DNA from 2 places in the Staphylococcus pseudoxylosus genome. Region 1 is predicted to be linked to the other one. Evidence: predicted binding sites of a transcription regulator. Region 1 holds the regulator's gene; the other holds the start of a gene.
The links. Region 1 encodes LexA, which represses DNA repair genes until DNA is damaged. Its sites were predicted from a motif close to CGAACATATGTTCG; they were not measured.

Region 1 (6,020 bases):
TATTCTCTATATAATTATTGAATACATCATGAAAATCTTACCATTAAATATATGTTTTATTAAAAATGTTAGGGGTTTGTTAACAATGAAAATTTTTGATTATGAAGATATCCAACTAATACCGAATAAATGTATTGTAAATAGTCGTTCTGAATGTGACACGACAGTTCAATTTGGCCCAAAAAGTTTTAAATTACCAGTCGTTCCAGCAAATATGCAAACTGTAATGAATGAAGAATTAGCTGAATGGTTTGCTGAAAATGATTATTTCTATATAATGCACAGATTTGATGAAGCGGCACGTATCCCATTTACTAAGAGAATGCATGAAAAAGGTTTGATTGCATCAATTTCTGTAGGTGTTAAAGAACGTGAATTTGATTTTGTAGAGCAATTAGCTAATGAAAAAGTAATTCCAGATTATATTACAATTGATATTGCACATGGTCATTCAGATTCTGTAATCAATATGATTAAACATATTAAACAACATATTCCTGAAGTATTTGTAATTGCAGGTAATGTTGGTACTCCAGAAGGTGTACGCGAATTAGAAAACGCTGGCGCAGACGCTACCAAAGTTGGTATTGGACCAGGAAGAGTTTGTATAACTAAGATTAAAACAGGATTTGGTACAGGCGGTTGGCAATTATCAGCATTAAATCACTGTAGTAAAGCGGCAAGAAAACCAATTATTGCTGATGGTGGTATTAGAACGCACGGTGATATTGCTAAATCTATACGTTTTGGTGCATCTATGGTAATGGTCGGGTCATTATTTGCTGCACATGAAGAGTCACCTGGTGAAACAGTGGAATTAGATGGTAAATTATATAAAGAATATTTCGGTAGCGCCTCTGAATTCCAAAAAGGTGAACATAAAAATGTAGAAGGTAAGAAAATGTTTGTTGAACACAAAGGTTCATTATCTAATACATTGATTGAAATGCAACAAGACTTGCAAAGTTCAATTTCATATGCGGGTGGCACTGACCTTAAATCACTAAGAAAAGTAGATTATGTAATTGTAAGAAACTCAATTTTTAACGGTGATAGAGACTAATATATTAGTAGGTGTAAAAAATTAGAAAATTATTCTTGTATGTACTTATTTTATTAGTAGTTATTCTTGTCATACCAATCAAAGAAACAGAACCAATGATTACAGTACAACAGCAATTAAAGGATAAAGTTGCCGATTGGTCTTCATCAAAAACAACTAATGAAGATGCGTTGAAAGTACCTAGTAAACAAGAATTTGCAGTTAACAATATTCAAATGAATATGACTAGAAGCGCTGTAGAAGAAAAGCTAGGTAGTTCCCAACGTGTCACATCAAATGAATATGGTACAAATTGGCACACGTATTATTCGGATGGTTATAGAGGATTTGTGATGGTTAGTTATATAGATGATAAAGTAAATGCGCTATATAGTAACCAAAACGTTATATCATCTAAATCAAAAATTAAATATGGTACACCTAAAGATAAGGTAAGGGACCGTTTAGGTAAACCTATTACTGATAAGCAAAAAGGTCATGTGAAATTTGATGTTCAAGATGATGAATTTGATAATTTTCATAAAGACAAAATATATACAACGACTTTTTATGATAAACATGAGAGCAATAACTTAACAGCACTATTACAAGTTAGTGAAAAAATGGAAAACCGACTACAACAACAATATGGCGCGCCATCTGAGGGGTTAGCTCAAAGCTTTGAATTGCAAAACTTTGATTTAGTTAATTCAGAACGAGTGCAGCATGAGTTAGAGCCACTTAAATATTCTACTAGTATTTCTGATACAGCTAGAAAACACAGTAAAGATATGGCTGAACATAATTATTTTGATCATAATAATTTATCAGGCGATACGCCATTTGATCGTATGGAAGCTGACGGACACGATTTTAATGCAGCAGGTGAAAACTTGGCGTATGGTCAAACAAGTAGTATTTATGCTCACCAGGGCCTAATGAATTCATTAGGACATAGAAAGAATATTCTTAAGAAAGAATTTAATACACTTGGTGTAGGTGTTGACTTTAATAAGGATCGTCAGCCTTATTGGACAGAAAATTATACTGGATAATGTTTAGGGCTGTTGTGAGAGGGTATCTTTTATCATGTGAGGATGAAAAGTTATGACAACAAACAAAAAAGACGAAACAGAAGATATACTTGAAAAAGTAAAAGACGTTTTAGAGAAAAAAGATGAAAAAAGAGAGGGTGCGCGATGAGCGCATCCTCTTTTTTTGAGAGTGTTAGCATTAGAGTCGAAATATCAATTACATTTCTCTAAATAATCCAACCACTTTTCCTAATACGGTTACATTATCAAGATAAATTGGTCCCATTGTGCTATTTTCCGGTTGCAAACGATAGCGCGTTTTTTCTTTATAAAAACGTTTAACAGTCGCTTCATTCTCTTCTGTCATCGCAACGATAATATCGCCGTTCTCTGCAATAGTTTGACTTCTTACGATAACTTTATCTCCATCAAGAATACCAGCTTCAATCATACTATCACCAACAACGTTTAAGATGAATATATCACTATTGTGGGTTGAAGTGAAATGTTCTGGTAATGGAAAGTATTCTTCAACATTTTCAACCGCAGAAATAGGTACACCTGCAGTTACTTTCCCTATAACAGGAACGTGGATTGTTTCTTCCATATTAATAGATTCACCTAATTGTTCTGACACAATTTCAATGGCACGAGGCTTAGTTGGGTCTCTTCTAATGTAACCTTTTTCCTCTAATCTAGATAGATGGCCATGAACTGTTGAACTAGAGGCTAATCCAACAGCTTCTCCAATTTCTCTAACGCTTGGTGGATACCCTTTGGATTGGACGGTTTGCTTGATATATTCAAAAATTTCATTTTGTCGTTTAGTTAACTCTCTCATAATAGGCACTCCCTAATTTAATTTAACTTAATTATAGCATGCTTATCGCGTTTTTACAAACGTTTGTTCGTTTGGTTGTTGACACAGAACAGATGTTCTGATAAAGTAACTATACAAACAAACGTTCTAGGAGTGGTTATGAATGATGAAGAACTATAAATCGCAAATAAAGTCTTATATTATAGTTTTGGTAGTGACAATGGTGCTTTGCGCCTTATTTATATTAAGTGCTCACAATAGTGCAAATTCAGAACAGACGTACGAAATGACTGACCATCAAATGACAAGCCAATCAGTAAATGGCGAACAGAGTAATGATGAAACTAAACTACAAAGCGAACAAACTTCACAGCAAGTGATGGCAGCTGTTCACTAATAGTTTTTAGTGGCGTAAACTTTAGTGAATAGAAATGTTAATATAATGGTGTTTTTGTGAGCGAAACAATTTAGTTTCGTTCATTTTTTTGTTATATTTTTTATATAAATAATATCGGAGGTTTATTATGGCTGATAAAGACGGTGTAGATTTACAACGCATCAATGAATTAGCAAAAAAGAAAAAAGAAAAAGGATTGACTGAAAAAGAAGCTAAAGAACAATCTAAATTGAGAAAAGCTTACTTAGATTCATTTAGAGAAAAATTTAAGCAGCAAATTGAAAGTACAAGAGTCATAGATCCTGAAGGAAACGATGTAACGCCTGATAAAGTGAAAAATATATTAGATTCTAAAAATAAAGAAGATAAAAACTAAATCAATTTTTTGTTAAATAGATACCAAATAAGGTATAATAAGATAGAAACTTGCTAGAAGAAAGGAAGTCATTTAGATGAATAAAGAAAAAGATCAATTAGCGGTAGATACGATTAGAGCACTAAGTATCGATGCAGTTGAACAAGCAAATTCAGGACACCCTGGATTACCAATGGGCGCTGCTCCTATGGCATACACATTATGGACACGTCACTTGAATTTTAATCCCCAATCAAAAGATTTCTTTGACAGAGATCGTTTTGTATTATCAGCTGGACATGGTTCTGCGTTATTATATAGCTTATTACATGTTTCAGGAAGTTTAGAATTAGAAGAATTAAAAGAATTTAGACAATGGGGTTCTAAAACACCAGGACATCCTGAGTTCAAACACACTGATGGTGTAGAAGTTACAACTGGTCCACTTGGACAAGGTTTTGCTATGTCTGTTGGTATGGCTATGGCTGAAAAGCATTTAGCAGGTAAATTTAATAAAGAAGATGCTAAAGTAGTTGACCATTACACATATGTACTTGCTTCAGATGGTGACTTAATGGAAGGTATTTCTCACGAAGCAGCTTCATTAGCAGGGCATAACCAATTAGACAAATTGATTGTTTTATATGATTCAAATGATATCTCACTAGATGGAGATTTAAATAAAGCCTTTTCTGAAGATGTTAAGGGTCGTTTTGAAGCCTATGGTTGGAAACACATTTTAGTTGAAGAAGGTAATGATTTAGACGCAATTGATAAAGCGATTGAAGAAGCTAAATCTCAAGATGTACCAACAATTATTGAAATTAAAACAATTATTGGTTATGGTGCGCCTAATAAACAAGCTTCACATGGTGTTCACGGTGCACCTCTTGGTGAAGATGAAAGAAAATTAGCGCTTGAAAACTATGGTTTAGACCCTGAAAAACGTTTCAATGTTCCAGAAGAAGTTTATGAAATTTTCCAACAAAGTATGTTGAAACGTGCTAACGAAAAAGAAGAAGCATGGAATAAACTTGTTGAAGAATATAGTAATAAATATCCTGAATTAGCTGAAGAATTTAAATTGGCTATCAGTGGTAAATTACCAGAAAACTATAGAGATGAGTTACCACACTTTGAAGCTGGGCATAGTGGTGCTTCACGTGCTGACTCTGGTGAAGTAATTCAAACTTTAAGTAAAACTGTACCTTCATTCTTTGGTGGTTCAGCTGACTTAGCTGGTTCAAATAAATCAAATGTCAAAGATGCGACAGATTTTGATAAAGATACACCAGAAGGTAAAAATATTTGGTTTGGTGTTCGTGAATTTGCAATGGGTGCTGCAGTGAATGGTATGGCTGCACATGGCGGTTTACACCCTTATGGCGCAACTTTCTTCGTGTTCAGTGACTACCTAAAACCAGCATTACGTCTTTCATCAATCATGGGATTAAACTCAACGTTTATCTTTACACATGATTCAATTGCAGTTGGGGAAGATGGTCCTACACATGAACCAATTGAACAATTAGCTGGATTACGTGCCATTCCAAACATGAATGTTATTCGTCCAGCGGATGGTAACGAAACTCGTGTAGCTTGGGAAGTAGCATTAGAATCTGAAAATACACCGACATCACTTGTATTAACGCGTCAAAATCTTACTACTATGGATTTACCGAAAGAAACTGTAGAAGAAGGCGTACGTAAAGGTGCATATGTCGTATTCGAATCAGACAAAGAGCCAGAATTCTTATTATTAGCTACTGGTTCTGAAGTTAACTTAGCAATTGAAGCGGCTAAAGATTTAGAAGCACAAGGTAAAGGCGTACGTGTTGTTTCTATGCCAAACTGGAATGCGTTCGATCAACAAACTGCTGAATATAAAGAAGCAGTAATTCCATCATCAATTACTAAACGTGTAGCAATTGAAATGGCTTCACCACTTGGTTGGCATAAATATGTAGGTACTGAAGGTAAAGTGATTGGTATCGACGGTTTCGGTGCAAGTGCGCCTGGAGACTTAGTTGTTGAAAAATATGGCTTCACAAAAGAAAATGTATTGAATCAAATTCAAACATTTTAATTTATGTAACTAAGCTTAATTTGTTGGTATGAGAGCCTAGGTTCTCATACCAATTTTTATTTTTAGAAATAAAAATATACTTATATTTACAAAGTTAATTTTTAATTGGTATAATACATAAGTCGAAACACTATATTAATTGAGTTGCTCTTGAAAAGGGGCACTAATTTTAGTAAAATTCATTAGGATAGGAAAGTGGGTGAAACAATGGCAACTTGGTTAGCAATATTATTAATCGTGTTAGCACTAATTCTAGGATTAGTCGGTGGATTTTTCCTTGCAAGAA
Region 2 (6,020 bases), 560 kb from region 1:
CTACAATGGATGGTTGCTTCATTTGTGTCACCCTTCTGCTTTTAATTCAAATAACATATCCCTAAGCTCTGTAGCTTTTTCGAAATCTAAATCTTTCGCCGCTTTCTTCATTTCTTTTTCTATATTTGCAATTGTCTTTTCGCGCTCTTTTTTCGTCATCTTCTTAGGAACTTCCGTTTGTTGCTGGTCATTAGTTTCATCGTTATCAACAGTAGCACTAATCACATCATGTATTTTCTTATTAATAGTCATAGGTGTAATGTTATGTTTTTCGTTATATGCTTCTTGGATTGTACGACGTCTTTCTGTTTCGTCTAACGCATAACGCATAGAGTCAGTAATTTTATCCCCATACATAATAACTTCACCACGACTATTACGTGCAGCACGTCCAATTGTTTGAACAAGTGATCTTTGTGAACGCAAGAATCCTTCTTTATCTGCATCTAATATCACTACGAGAGATACTTCTGGTATATCAATACCCTCTCTTAATAAATTAATTCCGACTATGACATCATATGTGCCCATTCTCAAGTCGCGAATAATTTCAATTCGTTCTAGTGTTTTAATTTCTGAGTGTAAATAATTAACTTTTACTCCCGCTTCTTTCAAATAAGTTGTTAAATCCTCACTCATTTTTTTAGTTAAAGTAGTTACTAGCACGCGTTCATTTCGATCAATACGATCTTGAATTTCTCCAATTAAATCATCGATTTGATTTTCTGTTGGTCGAACTTCAATCTTAGGATCCAATAAACCTGTTGGTCGGATAATTTGCTGTACCATTTCATCTGTATGTTCTAATTCAAATGGACCTGGTGTAGCTGATACATAAACTAATTGCTTAGTCTTCTCTTCAAATTCTTCAAATTTTAGTGGTCTATTATCTAAAGCACTGGGCAAGCGAAAACCATGGTCTACCAGTACTTGTTTACGAGCGCGGTCACCATTATACATCCCTCTAATTTGCGGTAATGTAACATGTGACTCGTCAATCATTACTAACCAATCATCACCAAAGTAATCTAGAAGCGTATAAGGTGTTGAACCTGTTGGTCGTAAAGTTAGATGAACGGAATAGTTTTCTATACCTGAACAAAAGCCCATTTCTCGCATCATCTCTAAGTCATAATTCGTACGTTGTTCTAAACGTTGTGCTTCTAGCAATTTATTTTCTGAACGTAGTTCAGTCAAACGTGCTTCTAATTCATTTTCAATTCTTTGGATGGCTAATTTCATTTTTTCTTCTCGTGTTACGAAGTGTGAGGCTGGGAATATCGCAAAATGGTCTCGTTCCCTTAATACTTCGCCTGTTAAATAGTTCACCTCACGAATACGATCTATTTCATCACCAAAGAATTCTACTCTTATACACATTTCTTCTCTTGAAGCTGGGAAGATTTCTACTACATCACCTCTAACGCGGAACGTACCACGTCTAAAATCAATATCATTTCTTGTATATTGCACGTCAACCAATTTTTTCAGTAATTCGCTTCTATCCATTTCCATGCCAACTCGCACACTTACGACTAAATCACGATACTCTTCTGGATTACCCAAGCCATATATACAGCTGACACTAGCTATGATAATAACATCATCTCTTTCAAATAATGCACTAGTTGCTGAATGTCGTAATTGATCTATTTCATCATTAATGGAGGCATCTTTTTCTATAAAAGTATCAGTCGATGGCACGTAAGCTTCTGGTTGATAATAATCATAATAACTGACAAAATATTCCACTCTGTTTTCAGGGAAAAACTCTTTAAATTCGCTATATAACTGTCCTGCTAGTGTTTTATTATGTGCGATAATTAACGTAGGTTTACCCACTTGTTTAATGACGTTACTCATCGTAAAAGTTTTACCTGTCCCTGTAGCCCCAAGTAACGTTTGATGTCTTTTTCCTTCATTGACACCATTTACAATTTTTTTAATGGCTTCTGGTTGATCTCCTTGAGGCTCAAAATCAGAATGCAATTTAAACGGATAATGTTCCATATTATAACCCTACCTCCTATATCATTTCTAACGCTTAAAACCTATTTAAAATCTTTATATTAGGCTATATACATTGTTTTTTGGCGTAATATTTTCCGAAGGTGCTTATACTCGTTACATATTTTAACAGATTAACAAAGACAAAAGCAAACATTTGTTCGTTTTAATTAATCTTGTTCTATATAAATAAAAACAAACATAGTCACTCTACCATGTTTGCATAAATTTGCATTATAATCATATTCTTAATTATCTCAAGCCATATAATTATAAAGCGCTTATTAAATTATAGCAATTAGGTTGCTCAATACTTACTTTTCAATCGTCTTCTTTTTTGTGCAATTCTAATTGATCAATAATGAGATATCCTGCCAACATAGACACTACATCTATAAAAATAATCCATTCACTATGGAAGAATCCTTTTTGTACAGATGCGCCTATAATAACTAATGTCAGGATTGTTCCTACCCATTTATTTCTCGTTAATACACTAAACAACACAACAAATATACAAGGAAAAAAGGCCGCAAGCGCATACCAAATCATTCCATTCACCCGTTCCTATTATTTAAAATAGCCATGGTTGTTTCTCGTAATTCAGATTTTGGAATGAACTTTTCCGTCAACATTTCAGGAATGATATTTTCTATAAAATCTTGAACCGAGCTAAGGTGATCAAATTGCATTATTGTCTCTAATGACATTTCATATATTTCAAAGAATAGTTGTTCTGGATTACGTTTTTGAATTTCTCCAAATGTTTCATATAATAAATCTATTTTATCAGCTACCGAAAGTAATTGACCTTCTAACGAATCGTCCTTACCTTCTTGTAGTCTTTCTCTATAGATAGCTTGATATGGTTCTGGAATCTCTTCATTTATAAAATGATCTACCATTTCCTCTTCAACTTGTGAGAATAATTTCTTTAGTTCTCCGCTAGCATACTTTACAGGCGTTTTAATATCTCCTGTGAATATTTCCGCGAAATCATGGTTTAATGCCTTTTCATATAAGCTTTTCCAATCCACTTCATTCCCATGATACTCTTCAACAGTGCCTAAATATTGAGCTATTTTAGTCACCTTGAATGAGTGGGCAGCGACGTTATGCTCGAAATACTTAAATTTACCTGGCAATCTAATTAATTTTTCTAAATCAGATAAGCGTTTAAAATATTGATGTACTCCCATGACATCGCCTCCTAGTTTATTTAATGAATCATTATACTTGTTTTTATAATATCACTCAACAAATAAAATGTCTTACCAATATCCTTAAAAATAATTATTTATTTGTATTATAAACATACTTCTTTAATTAATATAACGAGGGAGTGGAACAGCGAAATCATATGACGCTACAATGATTTCGTTGTCCCACTCCCATGAACACAGCTTTCAACTTAATTAGTCATTTCTTCTACATTCATTTCATCAAATTTACATAGTTAGTTTACGATTTCACTCATTATCTTATAAAACAAGATATCAGCATATTTGTTCTAACTTCAAACTGAAAGCTCTAGTATTAATTAGTGAATATAGTTATATTGTCCTGTATTGTGAACTGTTCTATAAGATTTTTGTCCTACGCCTTGCCAGTTCATTTCTGACACAAGAATAGACCCATCTGAATTTTTACGTTCCACTACACCTACATGCCCATAGTTACCAGCATTACTTTGGAAAATAGCTCCAACTTCTGGCGTGTGATTTACTTGATAGCCATTTTGACGAGCTGCTGAAGCCCAATTATTCGCATTTCCCCATAAATTACCAACAGATTTTCCTAATTGTTGGCGTCTATCGAAAGCGTAATATGTACACTGTCCCCATGTGTAATAGTTATTGCCATTTGAAGCTTGTTGTACTGGGCTATATTGTTCGTTAGATCCCACATTACTATCAACATGCATTTGTTGATTGTTTTGACCTACATCTTGTGTGTTAACGTTTGACCACGTTTGTGGTGCAATAGATGCCATATGTGTTGATGTTGATGTTGTAGCACGATTTGGTGTTGATTGTTCATTAATTGCTTCATTGTAATTACCGTCTGAGATATTACTTTGCCCTTCGATTTGCTCGTTAAACATTTGTTGTATTTGATTATTTAAATGTGCTGAACCTTTCTCAGAAACTGCGATAAGTTGACCAGGATATATCACGTCTCCTAAATTTGGGTTCAATTGAACAAGTTGTTCAACCGTCAATTGATGTGCAGTTGCGATACTTTGAATTGAATCTCCAACTTTTACTTCTACAATATCATTGTCTGGAAGCACTAATTTTTCTCCTGCTTGAACATACGCTCTATTATCTATTTGATTTAAATTTTGAATTTCAGTAGTTGATGTTGCAAATGCTTGAGCTATATCTGTTAATTTAGCATTTTCCTTCACTGTATGGATTTGGTCTGCTGATGCGATACCATTTATACCAAAAAACATTGCTGCCGTTGTTATAGAAAATGTTAAGCCTTTCTTCATTACATCTTTCATCCTTTGCTGTCTTAATTTTAATCAAGAATAATATAGCACATAACCCATAGACATTTGTCTTTGTTATTATACTGTAATACAACAGTCAACTTTCTATTTTAACGAACTATTTTATATCCTTTAAAATACGTCTAATCCCTTGATACGACTAAATTTAAATAAAGATTATTATTCTGTAAGCATTGGACTATGTAACATTAAAAAATGTATTTTACATCCAATGATTAATGTTTTGAAATTATTATAAATATACAACAATATATTTATAATAATTTCAAAGTATAGATTGCCTCTTTATTCGTTAAAATTCATATAACAGTTATTTACATTCAATATAAAATTTCAAAAATAAAGGGATGCGCTAGTAATCAACATTTTAATATTGATTACTAGCTCATCCCATACATACATCAAACTTCAACTTGCTAATTTATAACGTATATTTTAATATCATTCATACTTATTTTTCACTATGGTCCATTTGACTGCGTAAATATGCTTCTATAAATGAATTAATATCTCCATCCATTACCGCATCAACTTTACCCGTTTCAGCGTTAGTACGATGATCTTTAACCATAGCATACGGGTGGAATACATAAGATCTGATTTGACTACCCCATCCTATGTCTTTTTGTTCTCCTCGAATTTCTGCCATTTCCTGTTCTTGTTCTTCAATTTTTAATTGATATAACTTAGATTTCAAAGTCTTCATAGCAGCTTCTCTGTTTTTAATTTGAGAACGTTCATTTTGATTATTTACAACAATGCCAGTTGGATGGTGAGTGATTCGAATGGCTGATTCTGTTTTATTAATGTGTTGCCCGCCTGCACCTGATGCTCTAAAAGTATCAATTGTAATATCGTCTTGATTAACCTCAATTTCTATATCGGTATTATTAAATTGTGGGATTACGTCACATGATGCAAATGATGTATGTCTGCGTCCTGAAGAATCAAATGGAGAAATTCGAACAAGACGGTGTACTCCCTTTTCAGCTTTCAAATAACCGTAAGCATTATGACCTTTTACGATTATCGTTACACTTTTAACTCCAGCTTCGTCTCCTGGTAAGTAGTCAGCAATTTCTACCTTAAAGCCTTTTTGCTCACAGTAACGTTGGTACATTCTCAATAACATGTTAGTCCAATCTTGCGATTCAGTACCACCTGCACCTGGATGTAACTCCATAATGGCATCGTTCGCATCATATGGACCATCTAACAATAATTGTAATTCGAAGTTGTCCAACTGACTTTCAAACGTATGAACTTCTTGCTCCAATTCTTGCTTCATTGTGTGATCGTTTTCTTCTAATAATAATGCTCTAGTCGTATCCATATCTTCTAGAGTTGCTTCAAGTGATCTGTATGCATTCACAATTGATTTCAAAGCATTGTTCTTATCAATGACCTCTTGTGCTTTATCTTGGTCATCCCAAAAAGTAGGATCTGTCATCATCTCTTCAAATTCTTTAATATTAGTCTCCTTTTCTTCTAAGTC

Region 2: the regulator LexA is predicted to act here: its motif matches at 2,158-2,171, upstream of uvrB (excinuclease ABC subunit UvrB).

The regions. Positions count from the first base shown of each region.
Region 1 covers NZ_CP085024.1:1,666,146-1,672,165, reverse strand. The annotation lists gene guaC (GMP reductase) at 86-1,063, shown strand; gene LG295_RS08010 (CAP-associated domain-containing protein) at 1,099-2,097, shown strand; gene lexA (transcriptional repressor LexA) at 2,294-2,917, opposite strand; gene sosA (DNA damage-induced cell division inhibitor SosA) at 3,060-3,293, shown strand; gene LG295_RS07995 (DUF896 domain-containing protein) at 3,421-3,669, shown strand; gene tkt (transketolase) at 3,746-5,734, shown strand; gene LG295_RS07985 (YneF family protein) at 5,942-6,020, shown strand, end outside.
Region 2 covers NZ_CP085024.1:2,228,827-2,234,846, forward strand. The annotation lists gene uvrA (excinuclease ABC subunit UvrA) at 1-22, opposite strand, end outside; gene uvrB (excinuclease ABC subunit UvrB) at 28-2,010, opposite strand; gene LG295_RS10750 (CsbA family protein) at 2,329-2,559, opposite strand; gene LG295_RS10755 (YfbR-like 5'-deoxynucleotidase) at 2,565-3,206, opposite strand; gene LG295_RS10760 (CHAP domain-containing protein) at 3,548-4,504, opposite strand; one part of gene prfB (peptide chain release factor 2) at 4,977-6,020, opposite strand.